DNA from 4 places in the Shewanella sp. 4_MG-2023 genome. Region 4 is predicted to be linked to each of the others. Evidence: predicted binding sites of a transcription regulator. Region 4 holds the regulator's gene; each other region holds the start of a gene.

What was found. The regulator sigma-54, encoded in region 4, starts transcription at its own class of promoters, with help from an activator protein. The targets are predictions, from matches to a motif close to GTTGGCACGNNNNTNGNNT.
Region 1: a site for sigma-54 is predicted at 4,718-4,736, ahead of glnA (glutamate--ammonia ligase). Genes of this name have one in related genera too.
Region 2: a site for sigma-54 is predicted at 5,208-5,226, ahead of Q4546_RS16395 (P-II family nitrogen regulator). Genes of this name have one in related genera too.
Region 3: a site for sigma-54 is predicted at 5,094-5,112, ahead of flgA (flagellar basal body P-ring formation chaperone FlgA). Genes of this name have one in related genera too.

The regions. Positions count from the first base shown of each region.
Region 1 covers NZ_JAUORL010000025.1:24,726-32,827, forward strand. Annotated here, with positions in the region: gene Q4546_RS13945 (dicarboxylate/amino acid:cation symporter) at 1-378, opposite strand, end outside; gene Q4546_RS13950 (carbohydrate-binding family V/XII) at 573-2,873, opposite strand; gene glnA (glutamate--ammonia ligase) at 3,197-4,606, opposite strand; gene typA (translational GTPase TypA) at 5,084-6,901, shown strand; gene Q4546_RS13965 (pyrimidine/purine nucleoside phosphorylase) at 7,075-7,386, shown strand; gene Q4546_RS13970 (DUF4124 domain-containing protein) at 7,478-8,026, shown strand.
Region 2 covers NZ_JAUORL010000035.1:10,987-19,088, forward strand. Annotated here, with positions in the region: gene Q4546_RS16370 (hypothetical protein) at 165-338, shown strand; gene aroG (3-deoxy-7-phosphoheptulonate synthase AroG) at 381-1,433, opposite strand; gene Q4546_RS16380 (lipopolysaccharide assembly protein LapB) at 1,773-3,011, opposite strand; gene Q4546_RS16385 (hypothetical protein) at 3,122-3,442, opposite strand; gene Q4546_RS16390 (ammonium transporter) at 3,562-4,812, opposite strand; gene Q4546_RS16395 (P-II family nitrogen regulator) at 4,823-5,161, opposite strand; gene Q4546_RS16400 (polymer-forming cytoskeletal protein) at 5,524-6,864, opposite strand; gene Q4546_RS16405 (response regulator transcription factor) at 7,098-7,739, shown strand; gene Q4546_RS16410 (DUF3081 family protein) at 7,916-8,102, opposite strand, start outside.
Region 3 covers NZ_JAUORL010000011.1:26,446-34,547, forward strand. Annotated here, with positions in the region: gene Q4546_RS08000 (YegP family protein) at 1-225, opposite strand, end outside; tRNA gene Q4546_RS08005 (tRNA-Arg) at 435-510, opposite strand; gene Q4546_RS08010 (flagellar assembly protein T N-terminal domain-containing protein) at 567-1,757, opposite strand; gene Q4546_RS08015 (FlgO family outer membrane protein) at 2,030-2,734, shown strand; gene Q4546_RS08020 (LPP20 family lipoprotein) at 2,731-3,186, shown strand; gene Q4546_RS08025 (flagella synthesis protein FlgN) at 3,333-3,758, opposite strand; gene flgM (flagellar biosynthesis anti-sigma factor FlgM) at 3,833-4,165, opposite strand; gene flgA (flagellar basal body P-ring formation chaperone FlgA) at 4,238-4,945, opposite strand; gene Q4546_RS08040 (chemotaxis protein CheV) at 5,265-6,185, shown strand; gene Q4546_RS08045 (protein-glutamate O-methyltransferase CheR) at 6,327-7,166, shown strand; gene flgB (flagellar basal body rod protein FlgB) at 7,310-7,708, shown strand; gene flgC (flagellar basal body rod protein FlgC) at 7,711-8,102, shown strand, end outside.
Region 4 covers NZ_JAUORL010000027.1:3,281-11,382, forward strand. Annotated here, with positions in the region: gene Q4546_RS14390 (HPr family phosphocarrier protein) at 1-37, opposite strand, end outside; gene rapZ (RNase adapter RapZ) at 63-911, opposite strand; gene ptsN (PTS IIA-like nitrogen regulatory protein PtsN) at 908-1,351, opposite strand; gene hpf (ribosome hibernation promoting factor) at 1,354-1,641, opposite strand; gene Q4546_RS14410 (RNA polymerase factor sigma-54) at 1,665-3,149, opposite strand; gene lptB (LPS export ABC transporter ATP-binding protein) at 3,284-4,015, opposite strand; gene lptA (lipopolysaccharide transport periplasmic protein LptA) at 4,015-4,725, opposite strand; gene lptC (LPS export ABC transporter periplasmic protein LptC) at 4,712-5,272, opposite strand; gene kdsC (3-deoxy-manno-octulosonate-8-phosphatase KdsC) at 5,269-5,835, opposite strand; gene Q4546_RS14435 (KpsF/GutQ family sugar-phosphate isomerase) at 5,837-6,814, opposite strand; gene Q4546_RS14440 (calcium/sodium antiporter) at 6,883-7,845, opposite strand; gene Q4546_RS14445 (ATP-binding cassette domain-containing protein) at 8,029-8,102, shown strand, end outside.

The DNA of each region.
Region 1 (8,102 bases), on a different contig from region 4:
TAATAAGCTCACAAAATCCATACTGCCAGTGGTTTCAACGGTATCGGCTAAATCAAGTGTCACTCCTTGGGCAGGGTCAAATGCTAGCGCCAACAAGGTAATGCCTACAGCGGGGATCATCGCCATGACAATGGACACGCCCATGATGGTGGCAAGTATGGAGCCAAGCTTTTTTAAATCGGTCATTTTGGCAATGGATGACATCACGCTAACGGCCACCAAAGGCACAATAATCATAAACAACAAGTTGAGAAATATTTGCCCTATGGGTTTAAGTTTAATGGCAAACTCAGGGGCAACTAAGCCCAACATGCCGCCCAGCATCAGGGCTGTGAGTAAAATAATCGATGAGCGATACGCGCGAAGGGCATTCCACATGGTGAGGTTCCAATAATTAAGATCTAGTGAGCATATGCTGATTTTTAATCATAGCCGAAAAGCCGTTACTATGAAGGCTGGGCTTACTGCAGCGCATTGATGACGAGTAACTTATCTGCTGTAAACTTGACTCTGAACTAATGCGCCCAAGCAAAGCCCGCGACTGCGGGCTTTGGCTAAATTGCGATAAACAGCTATCTTCCTCTGCTTCGCCCTTCTCTGGTCATTCCTGACTGACGCGCTTGTCGAGAACGATTCAGACTTTGATGATCTATGCTACTCGAGCGAGTTCGATTAATTGAGTGACTCATATTACTCGACTGATTACGGCTCGGTTGGCTGTGGCTAGTTTGATTTCGACTCGGTTGAATCGAGGTTGATGGCCGCGTACTTGTAACAGGACGAGTATTATTGGCGGGACGGGTATTACTCGCCGGACGAGTAGTGCTAGATGGCCGTGTCGAAGGAAAACTACTACTATTGCCCTTTGACGGTTTATTTACATTGCTAGGTTTAGACCCTTGAGCTTTTGATGGCACATTATTCCACTTACCATCGCTACGATTTTCCCACTTGCCTTTATTATCACGGGCAACATTACCGTGCTTATCGGCAAACACATCATTAGTGCGCTTTTTATTTACCTTCGCTTTATTAAAATGCTTATTGGCTACACTTGGGCTGGCTAAGCGTTTACGATTCGCCTCGCGATGGTAAAGGTTATTGGGTCTAGCGCGATTATTAGCTAATTTGTTCGAACGCATATGATTATGCATTTTAGTGCGATTACCGACACTGATACTGTTACCAATATTGATACGACCGGTATTGATCACCACTGGTCGTCTATAGCCACCGCCATAATAGCCACCACAGCATGGGCGACGATAACCATAACCGCCTCCCCATACCACACCAGCATTGAAAAAGCCGTTGCTCCAGCTCACGCCAACATTCCAACCTGTCCACGGATTATAACCAACATGTAATCCCCAGGTCGGTGGGCGAGGATAATAATAACGGCCTCGATACGGTGGGTAATACCAGCCGGTACCGTAAATTGGCACCCCATAATAAGGGTATGACCACATATAACCCGGCGTATAACCTACGTAAACCACTTCAGGGGTTGAATCATAAACCTGCACGTAAGTGGTGTTATAAACCGGCGAACTTGCGGGTATCTTGGCAATTTCTTCATCAGGAATATTATCAGCAACAATCCACGGGCCTTTGGCAGTTTTTGAGGTAAACCACACCCCATTATCAACAGCGTAATAAGCTTGATTTATCAACAATACTTGTGTGGCGGTATTAACAGCATAGGAGACTGATGTTCCTGTTACCGCTTCAAATTTAGGCTCGCCATCGTATTCAACCTCCAGTGTGGCTTCATCACGCTTAATCGCTGCAGTTTGCGGGATTTGCGCATCTAGCACTGCTTGATTGGCTTCATCAGTGCCTGCAACTGAGACACGTAAGCCACCAATATCAGATTCGGGAGGGATATCGTTAAAGCTTTCAGGCAGTTTGTCAGCCCTAACAAACTGCCAAGGTCCGGCCTGCTTTTTAGATTTAAACCAACGCCCAGATAAAAGCACATACATATCGCCAGAGGAGGTCTCTCTTACCCATGGGGTTTCGGTATTGGTGACATAAAGTAACTTACCATCAATCAGGCTTTGCCAATTGGGTGAGCCATCAGTGGCCACTAACTCAGTCGGTTCATTAGTGGTAATAATCTGCGGCGCATTGACGGTGCTTTTAGCGGCTTCATCCTCGGTATTCACCATGCTGACCAAATCTTCAGGAGGATACAATGTGACTTGCCATGGCCCCATAGGATCATCTGCCACATACCAAAAGGTACCACTGCTTAAATACAGCTTGTTCGTTTGCGTATTACGGGCAACGGCAAAAGGGGTATTTAACACTCGCTCATAGGGACTATTTTCAATTTCACTAAATTGTGGCTCACCATCATAGGACAGCAACACGCTCAAGTTATTACTGAAGACGATTTCTGGCGCATCGTTGTTAATATTATCTAAGCTGCGTTTTACCTGCTCAGCATTTTCAAGGCTGGCTGATAAGCGCTCCATGGAAATTTCGAAGCTAGTTGTCGCTAGCGCTTCTGAGACTGTATCGGTGAACGTTTGCTGGTCTTCGGCAGTGGATGATGGCCAGCGCACTTCGGTCACTTCAATATTACGCACCAATGCGACATCGTCATCGGTATCAACTCTAGCGCTAAACCAAAAAGCGCCAAATACAGGGTCGTCTTGACCTTCCACTTCAAATGACATCGCAGCGCGGCTCATCAAGATATTGCCATCTAACGATTCTGGCTGCGGCTGATAAACCACTAAGGTGCCGAGTTTCGTTTCAACATCTTGCGGCCATTCAATTGCTACTGCCGAAAAGGGTAATAGCAACAATGCTATCCATACAGTTAGCACTTGCAGCCAGAGACGTTTGATATTGGTTATCATCATGAGTCCTTATTTTGCAATCATTTGCTATTAATCATGCGCGACTAATAATTAAAAGCGTGTATTTAAGTATATGTAGTAAAATCCATTTATTGCCAATTTGGTCATGATTAACAAGTTAGCATCTATTTGTTCATTTAATATACCGACAAACACATTGAATTTGTAAAATAGATTGTAGAAAAATCAAACAGCCACTTTGCTAAATATCCATCCACCCTGCCGTTTTATGAATATGCAAAGATCAAAAAAGCCCTTACTGGAAACCAGTAAGGGCTTTTTACTAACTGTTATTTACTACTATAAAAGCGGTCTATAAAGACGTCTTATAGTGAGTAGTAAAGTTCAAATTCAACTGGGTGAGTAGTACGTGCAACACGCTCTGCTTCACCTTGCTTGATAGCAATATATGAATCGATAAAGTCATTAGTGAATACTTCACCTTTAACTAAGAACTCACGGTCCGCATCTAAGCTTGCAAGTGCATCTTCTAGTGAAGTCGCAACTTGTGGGATCTCAGCCGCTTCTTCTGCTGGTAAGTCGTATAAATCTTTATCCATAGCTTCACCTGGGTGAATCTTGTTTTGGATACCGTCTAGACCTGCCATTAATAGCGCAGCAAAACCTAAATATGGGTTTGCATGTGGATCAGGGAAACGTGTTTCAATACGACGACCTTTAGGGCTTGGTACCACTGGGATACGGATAGAAGCACTACGGTTACGTGCAGAGTATGCAAGCATGACAGGCGCTTCGAAATGTGGCACAAGACGCTTGTAAGAGTTTGTGCTTGGGTTAGTAAATGCATTCAACGCTTTAGCATGCTTGATGATGCCACCAATGTAGTAAAGAGCAGTTTCACTTAAACCAGCGTACTTGTCGCCTGCGAATAAGTTAACGCCATCTTTAGCTAAAGATTGGTGAACGTGCATACCACTACCGTTATCGCCCATTACTGGCTTAGGCATAAATGTCGCTGTTTTACCGTATGCGTGTGCCATGTTATGCACAACATACTTAAGGATCTGAACTTCATCAGCTTTAGCAGTTAGCGTGTTAAAGCGTGTCGCGATTTCGTTTTGACCGGCTGTAGCAACTTCATGGTGATGCGCTTCAACAACTTGACCCATTTCTTCAAGTACTAAACACATAGCACTACGTAAGTCTTGTGATGAATCAACTGGTGCTACTGGGAAGTAACCACCTTTAACGAATGGACGGTGACCAGTGTTACCATCTTCATAGCCAGTACCTGAGTTCCATGCCGCTTCTTTTGCATCAACTTTAGCAAAACAACCTGACATGTCAGCACCAAACTTAACATCGTCAAATAAGAAGAACTCTGGCTCTGGACCAATTAATACTGTGTCAGCAATACCAGTAGACGTTAAGTATTCTTCAGCTTTTTTAGCAATAGAACGTGGGTCACGGTTGTAACCTGTCATTGTGCCTGGCTCTAAGATGTCACAACGGATTAGTGCAGTTGTTTCTTCTGTGAAAGGGTCAAGAACAAACGTGCTCGCATCTGGCATAAGTACCATGTCAGATTCGTTAATGCCTTTCCAACCCGTAATAGACGAACCATCGAACATTTTGCCGTCTTCAAAAAAATCTTCATCAACCTGATGAGATGGGATAGAAACGTGTTGTTCTTTACCTCTGGTATCGGTAAAGCGTAAATCAACAAACTTAACTTCCAATTCTTTAAGTTGCGTTAAAACAGATTCAGCTGACATTCTTAAGCCTCCGGTAGAGTAAGGGTATTCCCTTTTATAATTCAAGTTCACCACTATACTACGACATTAAAGACGCGTATGTGTCGAAATATCACATAATTGACAATCTTAAAGCTATTACCATGCCAACTAAATAAGTATATGATTTTTATATATTTGACTTAATAGCCAATTATCGAAAACACAATTTTGCATCATTTTAGTGCAAGCGCACGCACTATTATGGTTCAACTTCTATTTTGGTGCGCGGCTAAAAACACTGCGCTGATTGTTTGTCACATTTCTGAATCGTTACTATTATATGATGCTATAAATGCCAAAATTGATGGTTATTTTTTAGCTAATCACAAAGTGTACAAAAATAATCCTATCCGCAAAGCGTCTCGTGGAGTAGAATGGCACGCTTTTTTATGGTGGCTAAACTTAATGCCGCTATAAACTCCTATTTATTTGTTTGATGGTATAGAGGTTTTATCCGTGTTAGAGAATTTACGTAACATCGCCATTATTGCTCACGTCGACCATGGCAAAACGACCTTGGTAGACAAGCTTTTGGCACAGTCAGGCACCCTTGAAAGTCGAGGCGAAGCCGCAGAACGTGTAATGGATTCTAACGATCTTGAAAAAGAACGTGGTATCACCATTTTGGCTAAAAATACCGCCATCAAATGGAACGACTACCGTATTAATATCGTAGACACTCCTGGTCACGCCGATTTCGGTGGTGAAGTTGAACGTGTTCTATCTATGGTAGATTCAGTATTACTTTTAGTTGATGCAGTTGATGGCCCAATGCCACAAACTCGCTTCGTAACTAAAAAAGCGTTTGCTCAAGGCCTTAAGCCAATTGTTGTAATCAACAAGATTGACCGTCCAGGCGCTCGTCCTGATTGGGTTATTGACCAAGTATTCGATTTATTCGACAACTTAGGTGCAACTGACGAACAGTTAGATTTCCCTATCGTTTATGCTTCTGCATTAAATGGTTTCGCGACCCTTGATCCAGACGAAACTAGCGAAGACATGACACCTTTATTCCAAGCAATTGTTGAAAAGGTTTCTTTCCCTGATGCTGATGCTGAAGGTGAATGTCAAATGCAAATTTCTCAAATCGATTACAACTCATACGTAGGTGTTATCGGTATTGGTCGTGTTAAACGTGGTAGCGTTAAGCCTAACCAACAAGTAACTATTGTTGGTGCAGACGGTAAGACACGTAACGGTAAAGTTGGCCAAGTATTAGGTTACATGGGTCTTGACCGTCACGAAGTTGCTGAAGCTAACGCTGGCGACATCGTTGCAATTACCGGTCTTGGTGAGCTAAAAATTTCTGACACTATTTGTGCTCCAGGCGCTGTTGAAGCCTTGCCTGCTCTTTCTGTTGACGAACCAACGCTAACCATGACTTTCCAAGTAAACACTTCTCCGTTTGCTGGTAAAGAAGGTAAGTATGTTACTTCACGTAATATCCTTGAGCGTTTAGAGCAAGAGCTAATTCATAACGTTGCATTACGTGTTGAAGAAACTGAATCTCCAGATCGTTTCCGTGTTTCAGGCCGTGGTGAATTACACTTAGGTATCCTAATTGAAAACATGCGTCGTGAAGGTTACGAGCTAGCGGTATCACGTCCAGAAGTAATCGTTAAAGAAATTGACGGTGAAATGTGCGAGCCATTTGAAACCTTAACCGTTGATGTTGAAGAAGAACATCAAGGTGCTGTAATTGAAAAATTAGGTACACGTAAAGGTGACATGAAAGACATGCAGCTAGACGGTAAAGGTCGTGTACGTATCGACTTTATCATTCCTAGCCGTGGCTTAATCGGTTTCCAAACTGAATTCATGACAGCGACTTCTGGTACTGGTCTTATCTACCATTCATTCGACCATTACGGTCCAGTGAAAGGCGGTGACATTGGTCAACGTGCTCGTGGTGTATTGATTTCAAACGCTACTGGTAAAGCACTGACTTTCGCATTGTTCGGTTTACAAGAACGTGGTCGTCTATTCATCGGCCATGCTGCTGAAGTATATGAAGGTCAAGTTGTTGGTTTACACGCTCGTGCAAACGATTTAACAGTTAACTGTTTGAAAGGTAAGCAACTTACAAACATGCGTGCATCAGGTACTGATGAAGCACAAGTACTGACTCCGCATATCGAAATGACCCTTGAGCAAGCGCTTGAGTTCATCGATGATGACGAATTAGTAGAAGTAACTCCTGATAACATCCGTGTTCGTAAGCGTTACTTAACTGAAAACGAGCGTAAGCGTCATAACCGTAGCGCTAAGTAATCGTTTTGATTAGTTAACGATTTCAAATTTTGAGAACCAAAAAACCCGCTTATGGCGGGTTTTTTATTGGCTAAATATACTTAGCCGCAAAACAGCACATGACTTAATTTCACTTTTAACTCACTTAAATCGACTATATATTTTCTCTCAATAATTAATCAACAGAGAATAATATGACCGTCATTAATCACGTTAACGTAGCCAAGCAAGCCAATGTTTATTTTGAAGGTAAAGTCATCAGTCGTACCATTCATTTTAATGACGGAAGCCAGCAGACTCTCGGAGTAGTGTTGCCGGGCGAATACATCTTTGACACTGCTGTCGCTGAAATCATGAATGTGACTTCAGGTTCATTTGAGGTGCTATTACCCAACAAGAGTGAATGGCAAACCGTTCCAGCAGGTCAACTGTTTACACTTGATGCGAAAGTCACCTTTAAAATTCGTACCCATGAAATTAGCGAATATTGCTGCGAGTACAAGTAATTAGCCTATGTTAATCAGCAGTTAATACTGATCTTTGATTCAAAAGAGGCTAATATTATAAAGTTTAAAGCTGAAGGTGAAGGAACCCCAAATGCGTTTAACCTTATTAATAACTCTTATTTTATGCAGTGTTATCTTTTCTATCAGTCATGCCACCGTGTATCGCTGGGTTGATGAACAAGGAAATGTACATTACAGCGACCAACCACGAGAAAATGCTGAACAAGTAGAATTGAGTGAAAATACCCAAAACAGTGTTGCTGCGCCCACCGTCATAGAAACAGACAGCAGCCCAAAAGAAGCTAAACCAGTAGAGTATCGGGTACGTATTGTTAATCCGACCCAAGAAGAAACCATTCGCAATAACAATGGCAACTTTACTGTGGTTGCCAGTGCTGCACCAGAATTACCCAGTGGCTTTTTAATGGCGCTGTATATCGACGACTTACTTTATGGTCAGCCGCAATCAAGCAGTATTTTTAATGTTACCGAAGTGAATCGCGGTGAACATAATCTCGTGGTTAAAGTTTTGACCCAAAACGGCAAAGTCCTTGCATCAAGTTCTCCAAGAAAGATATTTCTACACCAAGCATCTGTTTTCTCAATCGCAAAGCCTCGACCTTTGCCAAGTAAAAAGTGATATATATCAAAAAGATAAATATTATAAATTTGAGATTGTTTTAACAAGTTGCCAGTGTAGAACAAGTTGCGCATCG
Region 2 (8,102 bases), on a different contig from region 4:
TTTGCTAGTATCAAAGGTTATTTTTTAGCAAAAAAACACAAAATATTGCAAAATCAGCTTGGTTTACAGTTCTGCAACGAAAAAGAATTTGCTACTCTTTACTCGTTACTTGTTAGCGATTTCCATTAATCATTCACCTTTATTCCCAGTTCAAAGGACGCAATATGTTAGACGCAGCAAAAACGCAGGCTCCACCAATGCAATTAATTCAAACTTGGGTGTGGATGATGATTGAGTCTGGTAACCCTGAGCTTCAGGATAAGGGAAGAAATAATCTTATTTCTGCTTTTGGTAGCCTTGCAAAAGCCAATGAATATTTAGCTAATAGCAATAATTAAGGCGCTAAAAAGCGCCTTAATTATTGGAGACAAGCTGCACTGTTAGCCGCGGCGATTTAATACGCTTTGATTTAACGTGGCTAATAGCTTTTCAGTATCACTCCAGCCAATACATGCATCAGTTATGCTTTGGCCGTAACACAACTCCTTGCCGACCACGAGATCTTGGCGGCCTTCTTCAATGTTGCTTTCAACCATCACCCCAAAAATATTGTGATTGCCTTGGCTAATTTGCCCAGCAACATCTTCAGCCACTAGCATCTGTTTATTAAAGTCTTTACTGCTGTTAGCGTGGCTAAAATCAATCATAATGTTAGCAGGCAATTTGGCGTTCTCTAATTGAGTTTCAATAGCACTAACATGAGGTTGGCTATAATTAGGCTCTTTACCGCCGCGCAGAATAATATGGCAATCTGGATTACCTTTCGTGGATACAATAGCTGAGTGACCAAACTTGGTGACTGACAAAAAGTGGTGCGGAGCACTTGCTGCACCAATCGCGTCAATCGCCACTTTAATGGTGCCATCAGTACCATTTTTAAAGCCTACAGGGCTCGATAAACCTGAAGCAAGCTCACGGTGCACTTGTGACTCTGTAGTACGGGCACCGATGGCTCCCCAACACATCATATCTGCCACATATTGCGGCGTGATCATATCAAGAAACTCACCGGCGGCTGGTATGCCAGATTCATTCAAATCGACCAATAATTTACGCGCTGTTCGTAGGCCGTCATTAAGCTTAAAGCTATTGTCCATGTAAGGATCATTGATCAGCCCTTTCCAACCTACCGTAGTACGAGGCTTTTCGAAGTAAACACGCATTACAATTTCTAGTTGATCTTTAAATTGCTCACGTAGAGCAATTAAACGCTTGCCATAATCTAAAGCTGCGACGGGATCATGTATTGAACAAGGGCCAATAACAACAAGTAAGCGATCATCTTGTTTGTTTAAAATTCTATGAATGCTATCTCGTGCATTAAACACTGTTGCTGATGCTGCTTCTGACGCCGGAAATCGCTCTAAAATAGCAATTGGGGGCAATAATTCTTTTATCTCATCAATTCTAACGTCATCATTTTTGTAATACATAGTTTATACAACTCCAGCAAACAGTTATTTATGCCAACGTTAAACGTTGAGCAGTAAAGCATTACGGACAGCTTTATATTTCAAACACTAGCATACAATAAAACATCCAATCTACGGTTTTATCAAATTATTCAATTTAAATTACTGTTATTAAATAGCTTTCATATTCAAAATATAAAATATCTAATAAATTCATTCATTTCTAAAATTATCTTCAATTCAATTCGCTTTAATCTTGAGTCTGTTCCTTCGATTATTGCTATCAAAATATATCAAGCAATAAAAAACCACTTGCAGCTAACACGCTGTAAGTGGCTAAAGTAACTAGGCCTTATTATATTAATGGCGCATCATAGCTTGCAGCTTACCTTTATAACGATCTTGATTGGTCTCATCATGGCTAAGATCTAGCGCCTTTTGCATGGTTTTCTTGGCACGTCTTTGATCGCCTGTTGCCCAGTAGGCACGGGACAAACCAAAATAAAACTCATGGCGGTAATCCGCCCGTTCAACCGCACGTTTGTACCACACTAAGGCTTCTTGATATTGCTTTTCAAAATACGCCTCTTGGGCCATATCAAAGTAATAGAATGGGTTATTAATGCGGGCTAATTCAAGAATTTTATGAACCTGTTTCCACTCTTCTAGTCGCTCTTGCTCACCTAATATTAATGCAAGATTATACAGGGTAGTGATATTTTTAGGTTCTAACTGAAGCACATAGCGATAGGCTTTTTCTGCCCGTTCATCTAATCCTTTATGACGATAAATCACCGCCAGAGTGTTAATACTATTGACGTGATACGGGTCTAACTCAATAGCCCGTTTTACCAATGCATACGCTAAGTCGTAGTCACCGCGTACTAATGCTTCTGCTGCAACATTATTAAAGTACATTCCAGATAAGGTTTGTTTATTAATTTGCTTAACACGGTATGAGCGTATTGAGCGCTCAGGCAAAAAATCCACTAATATGTCCGAACCGTGAAGACTAATACTATTGGGAGCGTCACGGTGCAGTAGTTTCATATTTACGTGACCATTTACGAGGTAAAAACCTCCCCTTCTATCCCATATGGGTTCTACATCAATATCTTGAAACTTTACAGGGACATCAAGTACCTGTGCGATAGCAGTTGTCAGTACCACCAGCGACATGCAGTTACCCGCCCGCTCAAGGGCTGTCACGCTGGCCATTCGGGTGTAGTGATCTCGATATTCAAAGCCCCCCTCTTGAGCATTGATGTATTCAGCAAGCCAAAGGTTTACCGGTATTTTAAGGCCGTTAACGCCACCTGAGCGAGCAAAATCACGCTGTATTTCAGTAACTATCTCATCAGGTAAATTGTAAATCTCTGCTGTAGCGGGAATATCTACCTCATTAAAATAACTATCGTTAAATAAGCCACTGACATTAACCTTGGCTTTATTGATACTCGACGTGCTAGAGCAGCCTGAAATAAAAATCAATATTAGTAAATAAAAACAGAGATTAAGGCGTGAAAAACCAAAAGATTGAATTATTAATGAATTTTTCGAAGAAACGTCATCATGATGCAACATAATTCTACCCCACATAAAAGCCTATCATTAAGCATAGAAGTTAGTGGCAGAATTGCGATTTTGAAAAAGTTACAAAAGATGAATGTAAAAAGCTTAAGCCAGTGGCGAATATTTGAATTTCATTATTACTTGGCAACTGGCGGGTCAATTTGAATAAACACCTCTTGGTTTTGATAGGTGTATGGTCGGTAGGAATTACCGGCGCAATTAAAATAACGGTATGGCGCAGCGAATACCAAACAGCCATTCGGCAGAGCTTGTAAAATATTAATTTGCTGCTGCATTTTGAGCATTTGCTGCCATTGATAGTCCTGCTGAACTTGATTTCGTATTGCAAAAGCGTCAAATGGTTCAGATGTCTTTCTCACAACCACTTTTCCCGCAGTGGCGAAAAAGCTGATACTGATAAGTAAAGCAATCATCAATACTTGAAAGTAATTAACCATGTTAAACCTCATTGCACTTATTCACTCGTCACACTTGTTCACTTTTTAAGAGTCACAAAAAAGCAGAACCCTAAGGTTCTGCTTTTAGTTTTAACATGCTCAGTGTTTAAAGCAATCTATTATCCAGCTGATTTGATTGAAACAAACTCTGGGTAAGCATCAACACCACAGTCAGATGCATCCATACCGTTGTACTCTTCTTCTTCAGTAACACGGATACCCACTGTCGCTTTAAGGATAAACCATACTACGAATGAAGCTGAGAATACCCAAGCAAAGATAACTGCTGCGCCATATAACTGAGCACCAAAGTTTGCATCAGCATTTGATAATGGTACTAGCATTAGACCTAGGAAACCGGCAACACCATGTACAGAGATTGCACCTACTGGGTCATCAATTTTAATGCGGTCAAAGGCAACAATTGAGAAGATAACCACACCACCAGCGACGATACCAATGACACCTGACATTAATAGTGAAGGTGATAATGGGTCTGCTGTAATAGCCACTAAGCCCGCTAATGCACCATTTAAAATCATGGTTAGGTCAGCCTTACCCCAGACAACTTTACAAACTAATAATGCTGAAACTGCACCGAAAGCGGCTGCTGAGTTAGTGTTTACAAAAATCTTAGCCACTGCTGAAGCATTTTCTGCGTCTGAGACTAATAATTGTGAACCACCGTTAAAGCCAAACCAACCCATCCATAAGATAAACATACCTAATGTCGCCATTGGTAAGTTTGAACCTGGGATAGGATGAACTTCACCATTTGGGCCATACTTACCTTTACGAGCACCCAGTAATAGTACTCCTGAGATAGCTGCTGCTGCACCGGCCATATGTACAATACCACTACCAGCGAAGTCAACGAAACCAGCAGCAGAAAGGAAGCCACCGCCCCAAGTCCAGTAACCTTCAATTGGGTAGATAACCGCGGTTAATACCACTGCAAAGATTAAGAAAGACCAAAGCTTCATTCGCTCTGCAACTGCACCTGACACAATTGACATTGCCGTTGCAACAAATACAACTTGGAAGAAGAAGTCAGACTCCAGCGCATGATCTGCATCAGCGGCTTGTGAGCCAATTAATGAACCAAATGATGGTAACCAGCCACCTTCAGTGTTATCGACATACATGATGTTGTAACCCACTAACAGGAACATCACACAGGCGATTGAATATAAACATACATTTTTAGTTAAAATTTCTGTGGTATTTTTTGAACGAACTAAGCCCGCCTCAAGCATTGCAAAACCTGCTGCCATCCACATGACAAACGCACCTGATATTAGAAAATAAAACGTATCTAATGCGAAACGTAATTCGGTGACGGTTGTGCCTAACGTTGCTAACTCTTCCATTACATTCCCCTTATAGTGCTTCGTTATCTAGCTCACCCGTACGGATACGGATAGCTTGCTCAAGATCAGTAACAAAAATTTTGCCATCGCCAATCTTGCCGGTATGAGCCGCTGTCGTAATGGCTTCAATTAACATATCTAAGTTTTCTGCTTTAGTAGCAATTTCCAACTTCACTTTAGGAAGAAAGTCGACTTGGTATTCTGCGCCACGATATAGCTCAGTGTGACCTTTTTGACGACCGAAACCTTTTACTTCGGTAACAGTCATTCCTTCAATGCCCATGCTTGCAATAGCTTCACGGACATCATCCAATTTAAATGGCTTGATGATAGCGCTGACGAGTTTCATCTCGACCTCCAAAAGTGTGATTGTTATAAATTTGTTTACAAATACAATTCAATCATCAGGCCAATCATGTAAAACCATGATTCGTATAGCATTTTAAAATATAAGTTAAATAAAAAAGTCTTTTCATGCACTAATAAGGTGCAACTTTAATTTGGCGCGCACAACATTAGAGCGAAGCGTTTATAACTATTTGAATACTTGATAATAAGAATTACGCAGTTAAAAAAGTGTCAAAATGAACAAAGAAAAGCTGTGCGGAAGGGGGGGATGTTACTGATATAAAAATAAACACATTAAAGAAAGCATAAATAAAAAGACCTTCTAATGAAGGCCTTTTTATTTGCAGATTAGCTTTTAAAAATTTATAAGCTGCCAACCGTGTCAGTTGCTTCTGCTGAACTTGCAACCTCATCAGTCGTCTCTTCAGCGAGTAGATCTGCCATTAAGCTATCAACTTGAGGCTGACTGACCACTTCATCTTCAACTGCTACAACAGCCTCATTCACACTGGCAAGCAAGTCTTCAGTTTCATCAGCTAAAGCAGTTTCTGTCACTTCAAGTTCTGCTTCTGTTTCAGCTGATGCTGTTGCTTGCATTTCAATTGCCGAGTCAGGCGCATCATTTGCAGTAGTCACAATTTCAGACTCGTCAATATCAGTGGTAAGCGCAACACTAACTGAAGGCTCAAGTACTTCATCTGCCTTAGCAAGTTCAATTTGGTTTTCTGCTGGCTGTATTTGCTGTGGTTCAATATCAATAACCGTCGTTGCCGGTTTCACCACTGAAGCTGTAACAGACTTTGATTCAATCAATTGAGTCAATTCATCTTTTTTATAAACCGCGCCAGCAATTGCAGCAACAGCGATAGCCGCGACAAATAGCTTAGCACCTGAACCTGATGATTTCTCTTGAGCCTTTCTCGCCGCTTCTGCTGCAGCAAGTTGAGCTTGAGGATTCGGTTGCGGCTTAATCTCAAGTTTTGACTTAGGCTTAGGTTCTGCAACTGGCTTCGGGTTATTATGAGCATCTGTATTTACTTGAGGCTCTACTCGAGAATTTGCAGTTGCAGCGCTACTACCACTGGTCTGTGAATTAATTTCTGCAAGAGTCTGTGGTTTAATCTGAGTTGTGGCAGGTGCAGGTTCAGCCTTAACATCGACTTTCTTAGGTTCGGCTTTATTAACATCTGTTTTCACCTGAACCGCTACGGTAGTTTTTACTACAGGCTCTGGCTTAAGATTGTTAAAATGTCCCTTATTTGCAGCTTGAGCTATCGGCGCCTCTGCAACAGGCGCTTCAGTCTTTGGGAAAGCATAGGCTTCTGTGACTTGTGCTTCTGGCTTATCTTCAACAGTTGCTTGGGGTAATACGCCTTCTTCAGGGCCCTTGGTTCTGGCACCTAAAAATTGACCACCATCATAAATTTCCATTTTATGGCTAGATACATCACCTTCAACTACACCAGAGCTTACAATCACTAAACTGTTGCAATGTAATTTACCTTTAAATTCACCACAAACTCTTAATTCTTGACAAAAAAGCTCACCGTCAATTTCGCCACCAACTTCAATTTTAACTTGGTCTGTTGAACGAATAACACCTTTAACTTTACCGGCAACCAAAGCAGGTCCCTGTACAGTCATATCTCCATCCAATGAAGTATCAGGGCCAATAAAAGTAACCCCATTTCCTTTGTTATTCATACCAATCAGTTTCCTTTATTATTAATTTTCGACATATACTAAACCAACTTTATTAAAACAACAAATAACATTTCTTTTACATAAGTTGCAGGCCAATTCCGAGCTTTTCGCTTTAAAAGTAAAACTTAATAGTTTAATGTATCGGCTATTAGTAAAAGAGCCTGTCTTTAATATATAAATTTGCTATTGAACGGATTTTCAATAGTAGCCCAAATAACAGGGATGTAGCCGAAATGATTTTTTCAGATGTGATTTTTAAACAACTTCCAGAACCACAGGCCCTGCAAGTATCTAAAATCTCAGGATTACTCAATATTGAAACCGCCTTCTATGACTCACTAAACTATGCCTGTAAAGCTGCCGATAAAAGGCCAAAATTTCTTATTCACTATTTAGAAGCCCCTCATAAACACGTAGAAGCCCCTCATAAACACGCCTATTTAATTTCAGCTGATATTCTTACAACAGGTAAGCATTTAGTCTTTTGCCCTCAACTAGATACTGAGTGTGAAACTTTACTTATCTCTAATGGATTCCATGGCGCACTCCCATTGGCCGCAACTGAAGTTGACATTATTGAAGCCCTTAAAAGCATTAATGCTAATAAGCTTTATTTCAGCCACGATGCCATGTCACGTTATATTCAATCAAAGAAACGACAACCCAATACCCAACGCCAGAATGAATTACTGTCATTAACGACCAAGAAAGAGCAGCAGGTATTAACCCTGATATGCCAAGGCTTAACCAATGATGAAATCGCTGCCAATTTAGGCATATCGATTAATACAGTAAAAATGCATATTCAGAATATGTTCAAAAAAACCAAAATATCCAGCCGTGGGCAGCTTTCTTACGCCTTTGCACAAGTTTAAAAATTTAAATGTATATAATTAGCTCACTGCTAATTTGTAACGCTAGCTGTTAAATGGTGCGAGTTAACAGCTTTGAGAATTAACTACAGAAAATAACATTAATTGCACTTAGGTAAGCTTTAGCGTGCAGCAAAGCGCAACTAAAGCGCAAAATTTTTTTGATGACATAGTGCTGTTTATACTGAGTACTTCATCACCTCAGCAAAACGCGCCATAAAATTATCAAACGCAGCATTATCTGGGTAATCAAATTGATATTTATTATGGAAATAAATCGTTAAAGAGGTTCGGCCGTCACTAAGAATAATTGTGTAGCCATCAAAGCCTGTTTGCGCATTTAAGCCACATAGTTCATAGCTAGAG
Region 3 (8,102 bases), on a different contig from region 4:
ATGATTAGCCGCTTTAAGGTTGAAATAGGGCTTATCATTTTTAGCGGTTTCTTTAGTGAATTTATCTTCGCTTTGAGAATTGACTTGCACCGAGGCGATACCATTATTAGCGCCACTTTTAGCGGCATATAGCTCACTGGTCAGTATCACCTCGCCATTGCCAGCCTTTAATGCAAACTTGAACTGACCATTATTGCCTTTGCTTAACTCGAACCATCCAGACATAACACGCTCCTAATTACAGTGCACATAGTACATATAGTTAGTGCATACCAAAAATAGTATGCACATATGTTTTATGAAATTAAGTCTAGTAAAAAGAACGTTTAGCGGTAGCAACTTTAGTTGGAGTTTCAGCTATAAAATGGAAGGTGCTTGAGCGTTACAAACTTGAACTGAAAATCCGAAGGATAGCGAACGATCAATAAAAAATATGGTCTCCCCACAAGGACTCGAACCCTGATCGATCGCTTAGGAGGCGACTGCTCTATCCTGTTGAGCTATAGGGAGACTAAGCGCAATTATACAAGTTTTAATCTTGATTAAAAGGCTTTAAATTTAGTTGCTTAAATCTTAATCACGATATCTTGTATTTGAATATTCCCTGTTGCGTCTATGCCTTGTAATACTGCGGTGGCACTTTCTTCTGATACTTGATCAATGGTGACTGTTGCGCGGTTTGGTGTGGCAACGGCGCGCATTAAATTCACTCTGTCAGGGATGTTTTGTTGCAATACAATTTGAAAGCTATCACCGGCTCTCACATGGTGCTTACGGCCTAAGTTAATAATTATTCTATTGCCTTGTTTAGCCACAATTTGTCCCAGCAGTGGGCGACAATTTAGCAAATTATCAATGTCAGCAGTGCTTTGCTGCATAAGCTGGTTAACCGTTTGGCCATAGCTTGAGCGCCAAAAACGTTTAGTGGTGGGTGATACGGTTTCGTCACGTTCAAACTCCCACTGCGCCTGTGCTGAGTAATCTTTACTCCAGACTTTTTCACCGCTAATAGCGTGATACAAAGTTAACTTAAAGCTGATTTGTCTTTGTGGATAGCTTGTAAATAAGCCAAATAAAAGGCTAGAGCTGGGCTCGGTAGAGATATCAAGAATATCAGGTTGCAATATGTATTGGCTGTCGGTGATTTCGCCTAACCAACTTGGGATGCGATTACCTTTAAAATTGATTAACTCATTGCTGTGATCGAGTGCTTCATCGGCGTGAATGCGGGCAAAGCTATTATGGGAGTGACTATTTAGTAGCACGCCATACTGTTGTGATAGTGCTTGAGTAAAGTTTAATAACTGACCATAACGTAATTGAGCGCGATCTTGAATACTGGCCTGAGGCACCATTATTGCCGCTCTTAATTGCTGACCTCGGCATTGCTGAGCTGAGTCGTCTTGAAGATCTAATCTTAGTAATACAGTAATGTCAGTGCTGGTGAGCATTTCAGATACCAGTTCAATATTATTGTCTTGTCCTATATGACTAAACTGAAATGCATCTTGGCTTAACTGCCCCTGACCCGAGATGTATTGACTATTAACGTTAACACCAACCCCAGCTTGCATGCTGGCATAGCTTAGCGCTTGGCTGATCGCCACTTCACGCGCCTTATCTACATTGCCATTAATGATATTCGCATGGCCTGTTACTTCAATAATTTCAGCTTTTAACGGCAGACTCAAGATACTGACAAACAGCAATATGGCTGCGGAGTAGAGTCGCTGGGTTGTTTTACTGCATATTTTCATATTAATCACTTGCTTAAAGATAACGATGAACGACTAATACAGTGCCAAGTTTATGGCGTTAAAGTACTAGGAGCGATTGTTTGAGAATAAATGCAAAGAATGTGCCTGTTATTGGTTTTCAATATATAAGTCGTTAAGCCAATGCTGAAAGGGATTAATTATCTAAAGTTTTTATCCTGATTGCCGATAGTGTTTTTAGAATTCATTTTTAACCTTTAGGCCTCAAACGCCTTAGCCCATAGCAATGCTTGAGTTAAATACAGGAATGCAATATGCGCCGAATTGGTTTACTTCCAATCATGATGTTGATGACAGCTTGTGCTGGCTCACAACCGACAGAGTATGATGATTTATCTTATGTCAATGAAGGCTATGAGATGAATTTTTGGTATGAGTCTGAGCCCAAAACGGATCATGTTATTCACTACGATATTCAGCAGTCAGGCATAGCGCCCAAAGCTGGGGTTAACCGCTTGGCGGAAAAAATTGTCAATGAATTAGTGCTACAAAACGACAGCTTACGAGCTGATCAACCACTGCTGATCACCACACCTGTCATGCTTGATGATTACGGACAAACTAATTTGCTGGGGCAGCAATTGCAGCAAGGCATGTTGACTGCATTTCATGCCAATGAATTTAATCTTGTTGATATGAATGTGGCTAGTTCACTTCGCGCCACTGCGGAGGGTGAGTTTATTTTAAGCCGCGACTGGAAGCAGCTTGCCACAGATTTAGCGGTATCCCATGTGGTCGTAGCCACCATGGGCACTACCTCAGAGGGGGTGGTGGTCAATGCCAGAATTGTCAATACTAGCAATAATCGAGTAGTGTCAGCGGTACAAACCTTTGTTAAAACCCACAGCCTGCCAGGCTATTTAACACCTGCCAATAAGGTGATTTCAAAAGACGGCATCTTGTATCGAAACGAGCATGCAGGTATGGCAAGCGTGACTATTTTAGGAGATAACCAATGAAGGCAATACTGTTTGCAGCCCTGACAGCAGCACTCACCTTGTCCGGGTGTGCGGTAAACGACAAGTATGTGCAATGGGAAACCGAGGCGCCTAAACAATTTCCTAAACTAACCGCTATTGGTTATGCGCCGTTAACAACGCAACCGGCAACAGAGCAATCTCACAAGGTGTTAATGGCGATGCAAGCGTCTAAAATTGCCGCTTATCGTGAACTGGCTGAGCAAGTGTATGGCCAGCAGATTGATGCCAGTAGCCAGGTCGATGATTGGTTGCTGAATAAGCAAACCGTTACCGCCAGTGTCTCGGGCATGATTAAAGGCGCTAAAGTGGTCAAAAGCTATCCGGCTGGTGATATGTATGTGACTGAGTTAGAACTGGATTTTTCACAGGTATGGAGCCTATATCAGCAGCAAAATAGGCCTAGAACGATTAAGCATGTGACTTACTTTTAGTTAAATTTAATTATTTAAATCCAGTCATTTAAATCCAGTCATTTAAATTAACTTAACTGAAGAACAAAAAAAACCGCTCTTTGAGCGGTTTTTTGGTTTTTAAAACACAATCTAGCAACTCGCAGGGCAGTTAATTACCGCCTCGATTATGCTTTAAGGTTTTGCCCTAAAGAGGAAATCGTTGAAGTTCGGCCTTTGTCATTATAGGTCAGGCTTGATGCATTACGGCTCATTTGCAGCGCTTGAGAGAAGCGATTAAGGCTGGCTATATTAAGCTCAATTAAGCTGGCATTTTGACTATTGATGGCCTTGCACTCGTCTAGAATCGCTTTGGCTTCTTCGACTTTAACAATGAGTTCTGGCTCAGCGTTTAATAATGCTTTTTCTGGGTGAGAGGCTAACTTTTCATCATTAAGTTTGAGGTTGTTTAGGCAGTCAACCTTGTCTTTTGCCAGTGACAGTAGTTTATCTGCGTCACGTTCAGTAAGGGCTAATTTTTCTTCAGATACAAGTAATTTCAGCGACGACAAGGTGTCGTGCTGAAAAGATAACAGCTGTAGTAATTCAGTCATAAGTTACTCTTTATTAAAACCCACATTACCCGTTAAGTAATGTGTGGCCGATAATATCAAGAGTAACGATGAGGTTACTCTTGGTCGAAATTTAATCCGTCAAGATCAGCTTCAAAGCTAGCAATGTTAGCAGCTAACTTTTCAGGATCGACTTTGTAGCGACCTTCTGAAATTGCTAATTTAATTGCATCAACTTTGCTTTGGTCAACTTCTGGTAAAGATGCCATATTACTCTGCACTCCCTGCAGCTGCTGCGCTTGTGCAGTAATACTGACCGAATCCGTTTTTACTGGGGCAGCCGTGGTCTTAGCCGCTGAGTCAGCTGTTTGCGTTGTTGCTCCTGCGTCGCGATTGGTGCGCAACTGAGCATGAGAAGCTGTTTTTAGATGGTTAATATCAATTGCCATGTGAGGCTCCAGCGTAATGTTAGGGTTTTCCAAACAGGTTATCGGCCTTGTCAGAAAAAACTTTAGAATATTTTACATTCTAACTTCAACTTCGCCAACGCCTGTGACAATGACATCTAATCGCCTGTTAGAATTGCTATTTCTGACTCTAATAGCATCGCCAATATTACCATCTCTTAGTGCTTCTCCGGCAGTTTTTATTTCAAATGCGTTTGTTTTAGCATAAATAGATACCGAATCTCCTTTGCAAACAAAGCATAAATTATTGTTTAGCAAAGGCGCTTTAGCTGACACACGCCTTTTTGAGCGGGTACCGAGTAATTGTGAGATCTCAGAAAAAAACTGCCCGCGGATACTGTGTTGGTCAACATAGTTAATTGCCACATTATCTGCTGTGATTAACTCACCTTTTTCAATAATTCCCAATGCTGTCACCACTGGATACATAACCTCAACTTTAACCGAGATAAACATTTGCCATGGGTAGTCATAGTCAGGGCTGATACAGCTAATTTTGACTGTGTTGGTGCGGCTAATTTCGCGGTCACTGGCCATTTCAACACTAATGGGTGGCAAACATCTTGGCGGTGTTAATCGGCCATCAAGATTTTGCGGGCTAATGTTGATCACCGCATTGGGCTTTTTAGCAATTTTTTTTGCTACTACCTCTTTAGCTAATTCAGTAATGGTCGATAGAGAGTAAGTTATGGTGGCATCTTCACTGGCGTTAACCGGTAAAGATAAAAAAATAATGATCAATAGTAGAATGTTTTTCTTCATAATATTCTAACTAGCTTGATTGGCCAGGTTACCTCTAAACTTCAATTTTAATTAGCAATGATAAGGCTAAACATTCTCAATGTTATCTTTGTCAGAAGTTTGACTTTTTTCATTGAAATCGTCGCTTAAATGCGATGTGACCACAATCAAGCAAAAACTATGCCTATAGCTAAATTTAAGCGCTAAACCAGCAAATTGGCATAAATTACTGTGTTACAATTTGCGAAAATGGTTTTACTGTCGCTTTAAAACACTGATTAACAGTGAACTCTAATAATAAATCCCACTAGGGAAAGCATTCATAAAACAAGGCAGGGTTATGTCGAGCATTCTTGATTCAGTTAATAAACGTACCCAACTGGTAGGCCAAAATAGACTGGAGTTACTGCTTTTTAAACTTAATGGTCGCCAACGTTTCGGTATCAACGTTTTTAAAGTAAAAGAAGTATTACAGTGTCCTCCACTGACAAAGTTACCCCGTTTAAGCCCAATGATTAAAGGCATTGCTCACATTCGGGGCTCGACTATTTCAGTGATTGATTTAAGTGCGGCAACTGGTGGCCGTCCGTTGGCATCGACTGAAAATTGCTTCATCATTATTGCTGAGTATAACCGCAGTATTCAGGGCTTTTTGGTTAGCTCAGTAGAGCGCATTATTAATATGAATTGGGAATCAATTATGCCACCGCCACAAGGGGCTGGGCGCAACTCTTATTTAACTGCAGTAACCGAAATCGAAGGTGAATTGGTTGAGATTTTAGATGTTGAAAAAATTCTTGATGAAATATCACCAGTAAAAACGGAATTAAGCCAAGCTGCCAGTGATGCTATTACCATTGATAAAGAGCAGCATTACCATATTATGGTGATTGATGACTCTGCAGTTGCTCGTAAGCAAATTATCCGTTCATTATCGTCATTGAACCTGCAAATTGACACCGCTATTGATGGTAAAGATGCCTTAGAGAAATTAAAAGCGATTGCCACTGAGATGGATAATGTTGCCGATGAAATTCCACTGATTATTTCAGACATTGAAATGCCAGAAATGGATGGCTATACCTTAACGGCGGAAATTCGCGACGATCCAAAACTTAAAGATATTAAAGTGGTGCTGCATACTTCATTAAGTGGCGTGTTTAATCAGGCCATGGTTGAAAAGGTCGGCGCAAACGACTTTATCGCTAAGTTTAATCCCGATGAGTTAGCGTCAGCGGTCAACAAACATCTCATTTTATAATAATTCAATCGAAAACCTAGGGCTGATGATTCACCATAGGTTGTAGATTTCACGTTTGTTACCAAGCGCTCGGTAACCAAACAAAGCGGCGGCTTTAGATTGCAAACAATGTAAAGCGCCTCTTTAAAATAGGATGTAAAAGTGCCGAACAAATCACTTGCTGAAGCAGAATATAATCAGTTTAAGCTTTTTTTAGAGCAACACAGTGGCATTGTATTAGGTGACAACAAGCAATATTTAGTAAAAAGTCGCTTAGCGCCTTTAATGGGCAAGCATGATTTGCCCTCATTATCGGAAGTGGTTAAGCGCTCAATGAAGCCAATGGAGCGGCATTTACGGGCGGAAGTGATTGACGCTATGACCACAAATGAAACTCTGTGGTTTAGAGACAAATACCCGTTTGAATTACTTCATGATGCTTTATTACCTGAATATAGCCGCTTAGGTCGGCCGTTAAAAATATGGTCAGCCGCTTGCTCGTCAGGGCAGGAGCCCTATTCATTGGCAATGACTATTTTAGAGTATCAGCAGCGTAAGCCGGGGGCATTGCCTGGTAGCGCGACGATCCAAGCCACCGATTTATCACCTTCAATGCTAGCGCGTTGTAAAAAGGCCGAATATGACAGCTTAGCCTTAGCCCGTGGGCTATCAGATGAGCGAAAGCGACAATTTTTTGATCCAATGCCGTCAGGTCATATGAAAGTGAAAGATAATGTTCAGCGGTTAGTGAATTTTAGAAGTCATAACCTGCTTGAAAGTTATAGCTTATTGGGTAAGTTCGATATTATCTTTTGTCGTAATGTGTTGATTTATTTTTCTCCAGAGGCAAAAGCTAAAATTTTGCGGCAATTTGCTGCCGCCCTTAATCCCAATGGGATTTTATTTTTAGGGGCGTCAGAATCTATCTCAGGTTTAAGTGATGAATTTACGATGGTGCGTTGTAACCCAGGGATTTACTATCAAAAGAAAAATATATTGTAAGTTTATGAATTAATATGTTTTTAGTTAATAAAATGCCGACTTACGTCGGCATTTTTCATTTTTATCCTTTCTCATCTTAAAACCGCAATATTTTGGCATAAGGTTTGCTTTGTTAGTGACAGTTAGCTGATGGAGGCAATTTTATGGCGATTAATTTTGAAAATGGTTTAGGGGTACATCAATACTCGTTGGGCATACGTGCTCAAAGGGCTGAAGTGCTATCTAGTAATATCGCCAATGCCAATACCCCGGGTTACAAAGCTCGTGATGTAGACTTTGCCTCTGCCATGAATAGCGCCCGCTCTCATCAGCAAGGGCTGCAAATGAGTCAAACAACTGACAAGCACTTTGACCTTAAAGCGTTAAGCCAAGAGCATGTGCAGTTTCGGGTGCCAAATCAGCCAGACACAGGTGACGGTAATACGGTGGATATGCAAGAAGAGCAATCTGCATTTATGCAAAACTCTTTGGAATATCAAATGTCACTGGGCTTTCTTGAAAGTAAGTTTTCTGGCATGCGTAAAGCCATTAGAGGTGATTAATTATGAGTCTTTTTAATATTTTTAATGTGTCAGGCTCGGGTATGTCTGCGCAATCGGTGCGCTTAAATACCACCGCCAGTAATATTGCTAATGCCAACACAGTATCAAGCAGTGTCGGTGAGACCTATAGAGCTCGTCATCCTATTTTTGAGGCTGAAATGGCCAAAGCCAGTCATCAGCAAAATAGTTCTCATAGTGTCAGTGTTAAAGGCGTTGTAGAAAGCGATAAACCGTTATTAAAAGAATTCTCACCTAATCATCCAATGGCTGATAACGATGGGTTTATTTATAAACCCAATGTCAATGTGATGGAAGAAATGGCCGATATGATTTCTGCTTCTCGGTCATATCAAATGAATGTTCAAGTGGCTGATGCCGCCAAATCAATGTTGCA
Region 4 (8,102 bases):
GCTTGTTACTGATGGTAATTTGCTTTGAATAGGCCACCGTTTTGGCTGGCGTTGTGGTTAGCTTATTCAATGCCAAGCTCTCTATGGCGGGCGCTGACTTTGTGCTTAGAGTTGTTGAAACGTTTAGCGAGCTGATCGGCAATATAAACCGAACGGTGCTGACCGCCAGTACAACCAATGGCAATGGTCAGGTAACTGCGGTTATTACGCTCTAAATGTGGCATCCAAGTGTCAAAAAGGTTTTCAATTTGCCAGATAAACTTATTCACCAAAGGCTGTCGCTCTAAGAACTCTTGCACGGGCGCATCTAGGCCTGTGTAGGGCCTTAACTCAAGCTCCCAGTGCGGATTCGGTAAAAAGCGCACATCAAACATAAAGTCTGCTTCAGCCGGCATGCCATGCTTAAAGCCAAATGACTCAAAATGTACCACTAATTCTTTATCAAAACTGCCTAGCAAGATTTGCCGAACATGATCGCTCAATTCGTAGATATTAGTTTGCGAGGTGTCGATATAGTGATCAACCATTTTGGCTATGGGTTCGAGTAACCGCCCCTCAAGCTTAATGGCTTCTTGTAACGAAATTTGATTCTTAGACAGTGGGTGTAATCGGCGGGTCTCACTAAAACGCTTCAGTAACACTTTATCGTTGGCGTTTAAAAAGAAACTGGTAATGCTGGTATCGTCAGACAGTAAAGCAATTTGCTCTTTGAGTACTTTGCCTTGCTCTTCGATATTACGCACATCGACGCTAATGGCGACAAGCTCGTTACTATCTTTAAGCTGTTCAAGCAGGCTGCCAATCAGTGGCAGTGGCAGGTTATCAACACAGTAATAACCTAAATCTTCAAGCACTCTCAGTGCGACTGATTTTCCTGAACCTGAACGTCCCGATACGATGACAAGTTTCATGCAGTAATAACCTGATAAAGTTCTGTAGCGTCATGACTCTTTCGAAGTCGTTTAAGTATCAATTTATCACTGAGTTTCTCTGCCATGCTAGATAATGTGCTTAGGTGTTGCTGGCACTGATCTGCAGGTACAAGAAGCGCAAATAAAATATCTACAGGTTGCTTGTCTATGGCATCAAAGGCGATTGGCTCTTCGCATTTGATTAAAATAGCAATGGGTTCTTCGATATTATCTAAGCGCCCATGTGGAATTGCTATGCCATTTCCTATACCTGTACTGCCCATTTTTTCACGCGCTATTAGACTTTCAAAAATAGCCTGTGAAGAAAGGGTTGGGTACTGGGCAGCCATTAAATTGCTGATTAATTCCAGTACCTTTTTCTTACTGCCCGGAGTGGCACAGGTAGTGCACGCCGGCTGCAGGATGGTACGAAGTTCCATCGTTAATGCTTAGTGAGTTTCTCTTTATGTTTAATTACCTGACGGTCTAGCTTATCTATCAGGGCGTCTATTGCCACATACATATCAGCGTTACGCGATACAGCAAACACTTCACCGCCTTTTAGGTGCAGTTTGGCTTCGGCAATCTGTTGTAGCTTTTGAACATCGAGCACAACGTGAACATTATTGATCTGTTCGAAGTGTCGTTCAAGCTTTGAAAATTTTGTTTGCACGTATTCCCGTAAAGATTGAGTTATTTCAATATGGTTTCCAGTCAGGTTAATTTGCATAGGTCATCCTCCAATAACAAAAGTTATAAGCTTTTGCGTTGGTTTGAGGGAGGGATGAGCATTGCCTCTCGATATTTGGCTATCGTACGTCGAGCAACGTTAATCCCTTGTTCAGCCAATAGTGTCGCCATTTTACTATCACTAAGAGGCTTTTTCGGGTTTTCTGCAGCTACGAGCTTTTTAATAAATGCGCGAATTGCTGTAGAAGAGCATTCTCCACCATCATCGGTACTTACATGGCTTGAGAAAAAATATTTTAGTTCAAAAAGTCCACGGGGGGTATGCATGTATTTTTGGGTCGTGACCCGTGAAATGGTCGACTCGTGCATTTCAACCGCTTCAGCAATATCATTGAGCACCATCGGCTTCATGGCTTCTTCACCGAACTCAAAGAAACCTTGCTGAAATTGTACGATACAGTTAGCCACTTTTAGTAAGGTTTCATTACGGCTATCGATGCTTTTGATAAACCATTTGGCTTCTTGTAAATGACCACGAATAAATTGGCTGTCAGCTTGGCTTGAACCGCCTTTGGCCATAGCTGCATATTGCTGATTAACGCCAATTTTAGGCATGTTATCGGGATTTAGCTCGACCACCCAGCGACCATTCTTTTTAAGTACAGTAACATCAGGAATGACGTACTCATCTTTAATGGGGGTAATTTGCAAGCCTGGACGTGGATTGAGCGTTTGAATAAATTCAATGGCTTCACGTAAATCATCTTCTTTAAGCTTGGTTTTACGCATCAGTAACCTAAAGTCACGACCGGCGATTAAATCAAGATGATCTTTAATCAGTAACTTAACATTATCTATGCAAGGAATTTCATTAGGGTATTGGCCTAATTGAATTAATAGACACTCACTTAAATCTCGCGCTGCAATGCCGACGGGATCGAAGTGTTGTACCCGTTTAAGTACAGCTTCAACTTCATCGAGTTCGATATCGTCAGTGCCTAAGGATTGCAAAATGTCTTCAACGCTCTGGGTGAGGTAACCGCGCTCATCAATGGCATCAATAATGGCGGTTGCAATCACCAAGTCATTTTCAGAAAAGGGAGTGAGGTTTTTTTGCCATTCAAGATGCTCATACAAGCCTTCACTGGTTTCGCCTTGAAACGGCATATCATTACCGCTCGATACTGCGCCAGAGCCAGAAGTCGGCGAGGCGGTATACACCTCATCCCATGTGGTATCCATAGGGAGTTCTTCAGGCATAGAATCTTTAGTGAGCGATTCAGTGGTATCAACCGTTGAGGTGTCTTTTTCTATGGTGACTTGGCTATTATCACTAAAATCGGTGTCAGTTTGCAGGGCGTTTTCTTTTACGGGCTCTTTGGCTTTAGTGAATTCGTCTTCAAGCTCTAATAGCGGGTTTGAATCAAGTGCTTGTTGAATTTCTTGCTGTAGCTCCAATGAGGAAAGTTGCAATAAGCGAATCGCTTGTTGCAACTGTGGGGTCATGGTTAAGTGTTGACCCATTTTGAGTTGGAGTGAGGCTTTCATGTACCGCTTGTCCCTAATTGAATTACATCATCGCGACGAACAGTGTGGGCGCTAGTTTATGATCCTAGAAAAATAGACTAGATTAAGGTTTGTTGTTGGCCGCGAATGCCATACTAAAAACTGAATAGTGCTAACTATAGCTTGAATTGTTCACCTAAGTATACCGACCTAACTTGCTGATTGACTAAGATCTCAGCAGGTGTTCCTTCAGCAATCAAGTTTCCGTGACTCACAATATATGCTCGCTCACACACATCAAGTGTTTCACGGACATTATGGTCGGTAATTAGCACCCCTAAACCACGGCTTTTAAGTTGTTGAATAATTTTCTTGATGTCGATTACTGAGATAGGATCTACCCCTGCAAAAGGTTCATCTAATAAAATAAACTTAGGATTTGCCGCTAATGCGCGTGCAATTTCAACTCGGCGACGCTCGCCTCCCGATAACGCCATACCTTGGCTATCACGGATATGAGTTATGTTAAATTCTTCTAATAAATGTTCCAGTTCTTCAATGCGCTGCTCATTTGATAAGCTTTTGCGAGTTTGAAGCACTGCCATTATATTATCGTGTACTGTGAGCTTACGAAAAATACTGGCTTCTTGAGGTAAGTAGCCAATGCCTTTTCGGGCGCGCAAATGCATTGGATCTGCGGTTAAATCATCTTCATCGATCAGAATGCGGCCCTTATCACTTTTGACTAGGCCTACGACCATATAAAAGGTGGTGGTTTTACCCGCGCCATTAGGGCCAAGTAAGCCAACAATTTGGCCGGTTTTTACCGTCAGGCTGACATCTTTTACTACCTGGCGACTTTTATAACTCTTAGCGAGATTTTCAGCGGTTAACGTAATTTGGGTCATTAGTCATTTTGCTCAGCTGCTGGGGCTGACAATGTCGCCTGCGCCTCAGCGTTAAGTGATTCAGTTACTTCGGGTGTTTCAGTTGAGTTCACAGCCTCTACAGCAGATAAATTGTTGTTTTCAATTATAGCTGGTGGCGTGTCATCACCGGGTTTAGCGCTGTCTGGTAAATGTGGTTGCTCATCTTTTTTCTTTTCAGAATCAATCAAGTCTGGGTGACTTTCTGGTTGAAAAATAGTGATAACCCGATCTTCACCAGTACCGGTGCTTTCAGCAATTAACTGCTGCTTTTCAATGTTGTAGCTAATTAGGTTACCAGTAACCTGGCTGCCAGCTTGGTCCAATTTAGCATTACCCGTTAAGGTTAAAATGCTAGTGGCAAGCTCATATTTAATTTCATCGGCACTGGCAGTACCAATACGGCCATCATCTAACTCTTGGGAAAATGTCGCAGGGTTACCTGTGGCAACCATGGTTTTTTGGGTGCCGCTTTCGGTGCCAAATGCGCGTAATTCGTCGGCATTAATGTTAATCGACCCTTGAGTCACATTAACTGGGCCATAGAAGATGACCTGATTGTTTTTTATGTCAGCTTTTTGGCTCACAGCTGCGACTTTAAGCTCTTGCTGTAAATCGCCTTCTTTTGCATAGGCGCTGGCAATACTGACTACACTGAGTAGTGAGGCAATCAAAAGTTTACTTTGCTTCATACGTTCCTTCTACTTGACTTAAAAGTTCAAGTTCTTGAGCATTTAAATCAGCATACAGGCCTAAACCTTGTATATTAAAATCTGACCCAGTAACAAAAATTTGTCTATCTGAGGTCAAAATCATGGTGTTCATATCGAGTGCCAACATGGTGGTTGTCAAAGATTGTAATGGCTCGTCGATGTTTATTGCATCAATAATAACATTATTTTCTAAAACTACTTTGCCTGTTTCATTATTCAGCTTGCCTAAATCTGCGCTTAATTGCCATTCGGCTTCACCATTTTCAGGATAAATAAGGTAGACAGGCTCAGTAAACATGGTTTCATTACTTTGCTGAAAGTGCTCCATGTATTTCGCTGAGACTCGGCTTTGCACTAAACCTTGCTCATTAAATTCAGTGGTGCGTAAGTCATTGGCGATAAAATCAGGGCGAGCAGGGGCAGGCAATTTACTTGCCTCCATCTGACTACGTTTAACTTGTACTTGCCAATAAAGGACTAAGGCTGCGCCAAAAAATCCGATAATAGCGAAGGTCACTCGGCTCATATACTCATTCCGTGGGCATTTTCAAACTTATCTTGGCTAAGTAATAGCAAATCGGTGAGTTCACGTAATGCGCCATTTCCGCCGTTAATGGTGGTGGTCATATGGCAATGTTGTTTAACATAAGGATGGCCATCAGCCACACAAACTGCAAGGCCAACCTGTTTCATCACAGGTAAGTCAACCATGTCATCACCAATATAGGCGACTTCATCTGGGCTAACGCCATAGGTATCTAACAGGCTTTGGTAAGGCACTAGTTTATCATCAACACCTTGATAAATATGAGTGACACCTAAAGCGGTCATTCTATTTTCCACAATGGCAGATTTACGCCCGGTTATCACAGCAACATGAATATTACTGGTTAAAATAGAGCGAATGCCATAACCATCACGGGTATGAAATGCTTTTAACTCTTCCCCTGCATTACTTAAATAAATACGGCCATCGGAAAATACCCCATCGACATCGCAAATAAGCAGCTTAATTTTTTTGGCTTTTTGCCAAACATCATCAGAGATTGGGCCGTAAAAACCTTGGTGCAGTGTTTCGTGTAATGACATGTTAAATGACTCCAGCTTTAACCATATCGAGCATGTTAAGTGCGCCGACTGGGCGTTGGTTCTCGTCTACGACAATTAAACCGTTAATACTTTTTTCTTCCATAATCTGTAATGCTTGCGCGGCTAAAATACCTGGGCTGATGGTAATGCAGTTGGTTGTCATTACATCGGCAATAGCGGTAGTACGCAGGTTCACTTCAGCATCGATGACGCGGCGTAAATCACCGTCAGTAAAGATCCCGACTAGCTTGTCTGCATTATCGATCACTGCAGTCATACCTAAACCTTTATTTGAGATCTCATATAGGGTTTCAGTAATGCAGAGCTCACTTTTCACCTGTGGAATATCAGCGCCTTTGTGCATTACATCGCTGACTTTAAGTAATAGTTTACGACCTAAAGATCCACCAGGGTGGGATAGGGCGAAATCATCACGGGTAAAGCCTTTCGCTTGCAATAATGCTACGGCCAAGGCGTCACCCATCACCAAGGTTGCGGTAGTGCTTGATGTTGGTGCTAGCCCTAATGGGCAGGCCTCTTCAGGCACTTCAATACATAAATGCAGTTTAGATAGCTTGGCCATATTGGATTCTGGTTTACCCGTAATCGCGATTACCGGGACCCCCATGCGCTGTATAACGGGCATTAAGGTGAGAATTTCACTGGCTTCACCAGAATTTGATATGGCTAAAATAATATCATTTTTTGCCAGAGCGCCTAAGTCGCCATGGCTTGCTTCGCCAGGGTGAACAAAAAATGCAGGCGTGCCTGTGCTGGCGAGTGTGGCAGAAATCTTATTGCCAATGTGGCCAGATTTGCCCATGCCCATGACAATGACTTTGCCTTTACATTCTAAAATGAGTTCACAGGCTTGGCCAAACTCGTCTGAGTCTACATATTGATAAAGGTTATCTAATGCTGCCTTTTCAATATCAATGACTTGACGACCCCATTGGCGCAATTGTGTTTGTTCTGTCATATGTATCTCTCTATTGTCCAAAGCGATTTCGGGTTACGCTTTGGTGAGTCACACATCTTTATGCCCCATTATTGTGATTGAAATAAGACAACTTGGTACGCAATAAAGACGATTAATAAAAGGGCTCCATGCCAGCGAGTAAGCTGCTTTTTAGCGCCACTCGATAATACCAGTACTGCTAATGCGGTGCTGGTTGCTAGTACCATGTAAAAATCTCGACCGCTTGCATTTATGTCGATTTCACCTGGGGCAATCAGCCCTGGAATGGCCAGCACTGCTAAAATATTAAAAATGTTTGAGCCAACAATATTACCAATCGCGAGGTCGTCTTCTTTTTTTAGGACGCCAGCGATGCATGCTGCTAGTTCCGGTAAACTGGTGCCAATGGCAATAATGGTCAAGCCGATGACCAGATCTGACAAGCCAAATGTCTTGGCAATGCCTACCGCGCCCGTCACCATCCAGTCTGCCGAGAGTGGCAATAACACCATACCAACAATGATCCAGATAATAGCATGTAATGTGGGTACATTTTTAGGGATCTCTGCGTCAGACTCATCAGCTAGGACATCTTTTTTCTTATTTCGCATCGCGCTCCAAATGAAATAGCCCATCAAGGCGAAAAATGCGATTAATAATACCCCACCTTCAACACGGGTGAGCATGCCGTCGTGAATAAGGTAGCCAGCTAATACGGTTGCCGCAATCATGATTGGAATTTCACGCTTTAAGGTTTCTGAGCGAACTGAAATAGCCCCAAACAATGCGGTAACCCCTAATATCAAGGTGATGTTAGCCACGTTTGAGCCGAGCACGTTACCAATTGCAGTATCGCTCATGCCTTCCATTGATGCGGTGGCAGCAACCAGCATTTCTGGCGCTGAGCTGCCCATGGCCACAATGGTTAAACCGATTAACATTGGTGGCAGGCCTAAGTTTCTAGCAAAGGCGGCAGCTCCGTAAACAAAGCGATCTGCGCTCCAAACTAATGCGCCCAATCCGACGATGAGCATCATGATATTAAAAAGCATCTTGTTCCAATTATTTGAGTTATGGCGATATTTTTGTCAGATATTAACAAAAATCATCGCTATTGCGAAAATTGTTAGGGATTGTAACGCATGGTGATTGATTTGTTGTAGGTTCTTACACAATTTCGTACACTTCAGCTCTACATCTCGTTCTCTAGGAAGGCTATTATTTCCTCTATAGACATGTCTACTCCAAGTTTAGAGCCCACTAGGTCAGCCCTTGTAGAAGTTAAGAACATGGGCTTTAGCCGAGGGAC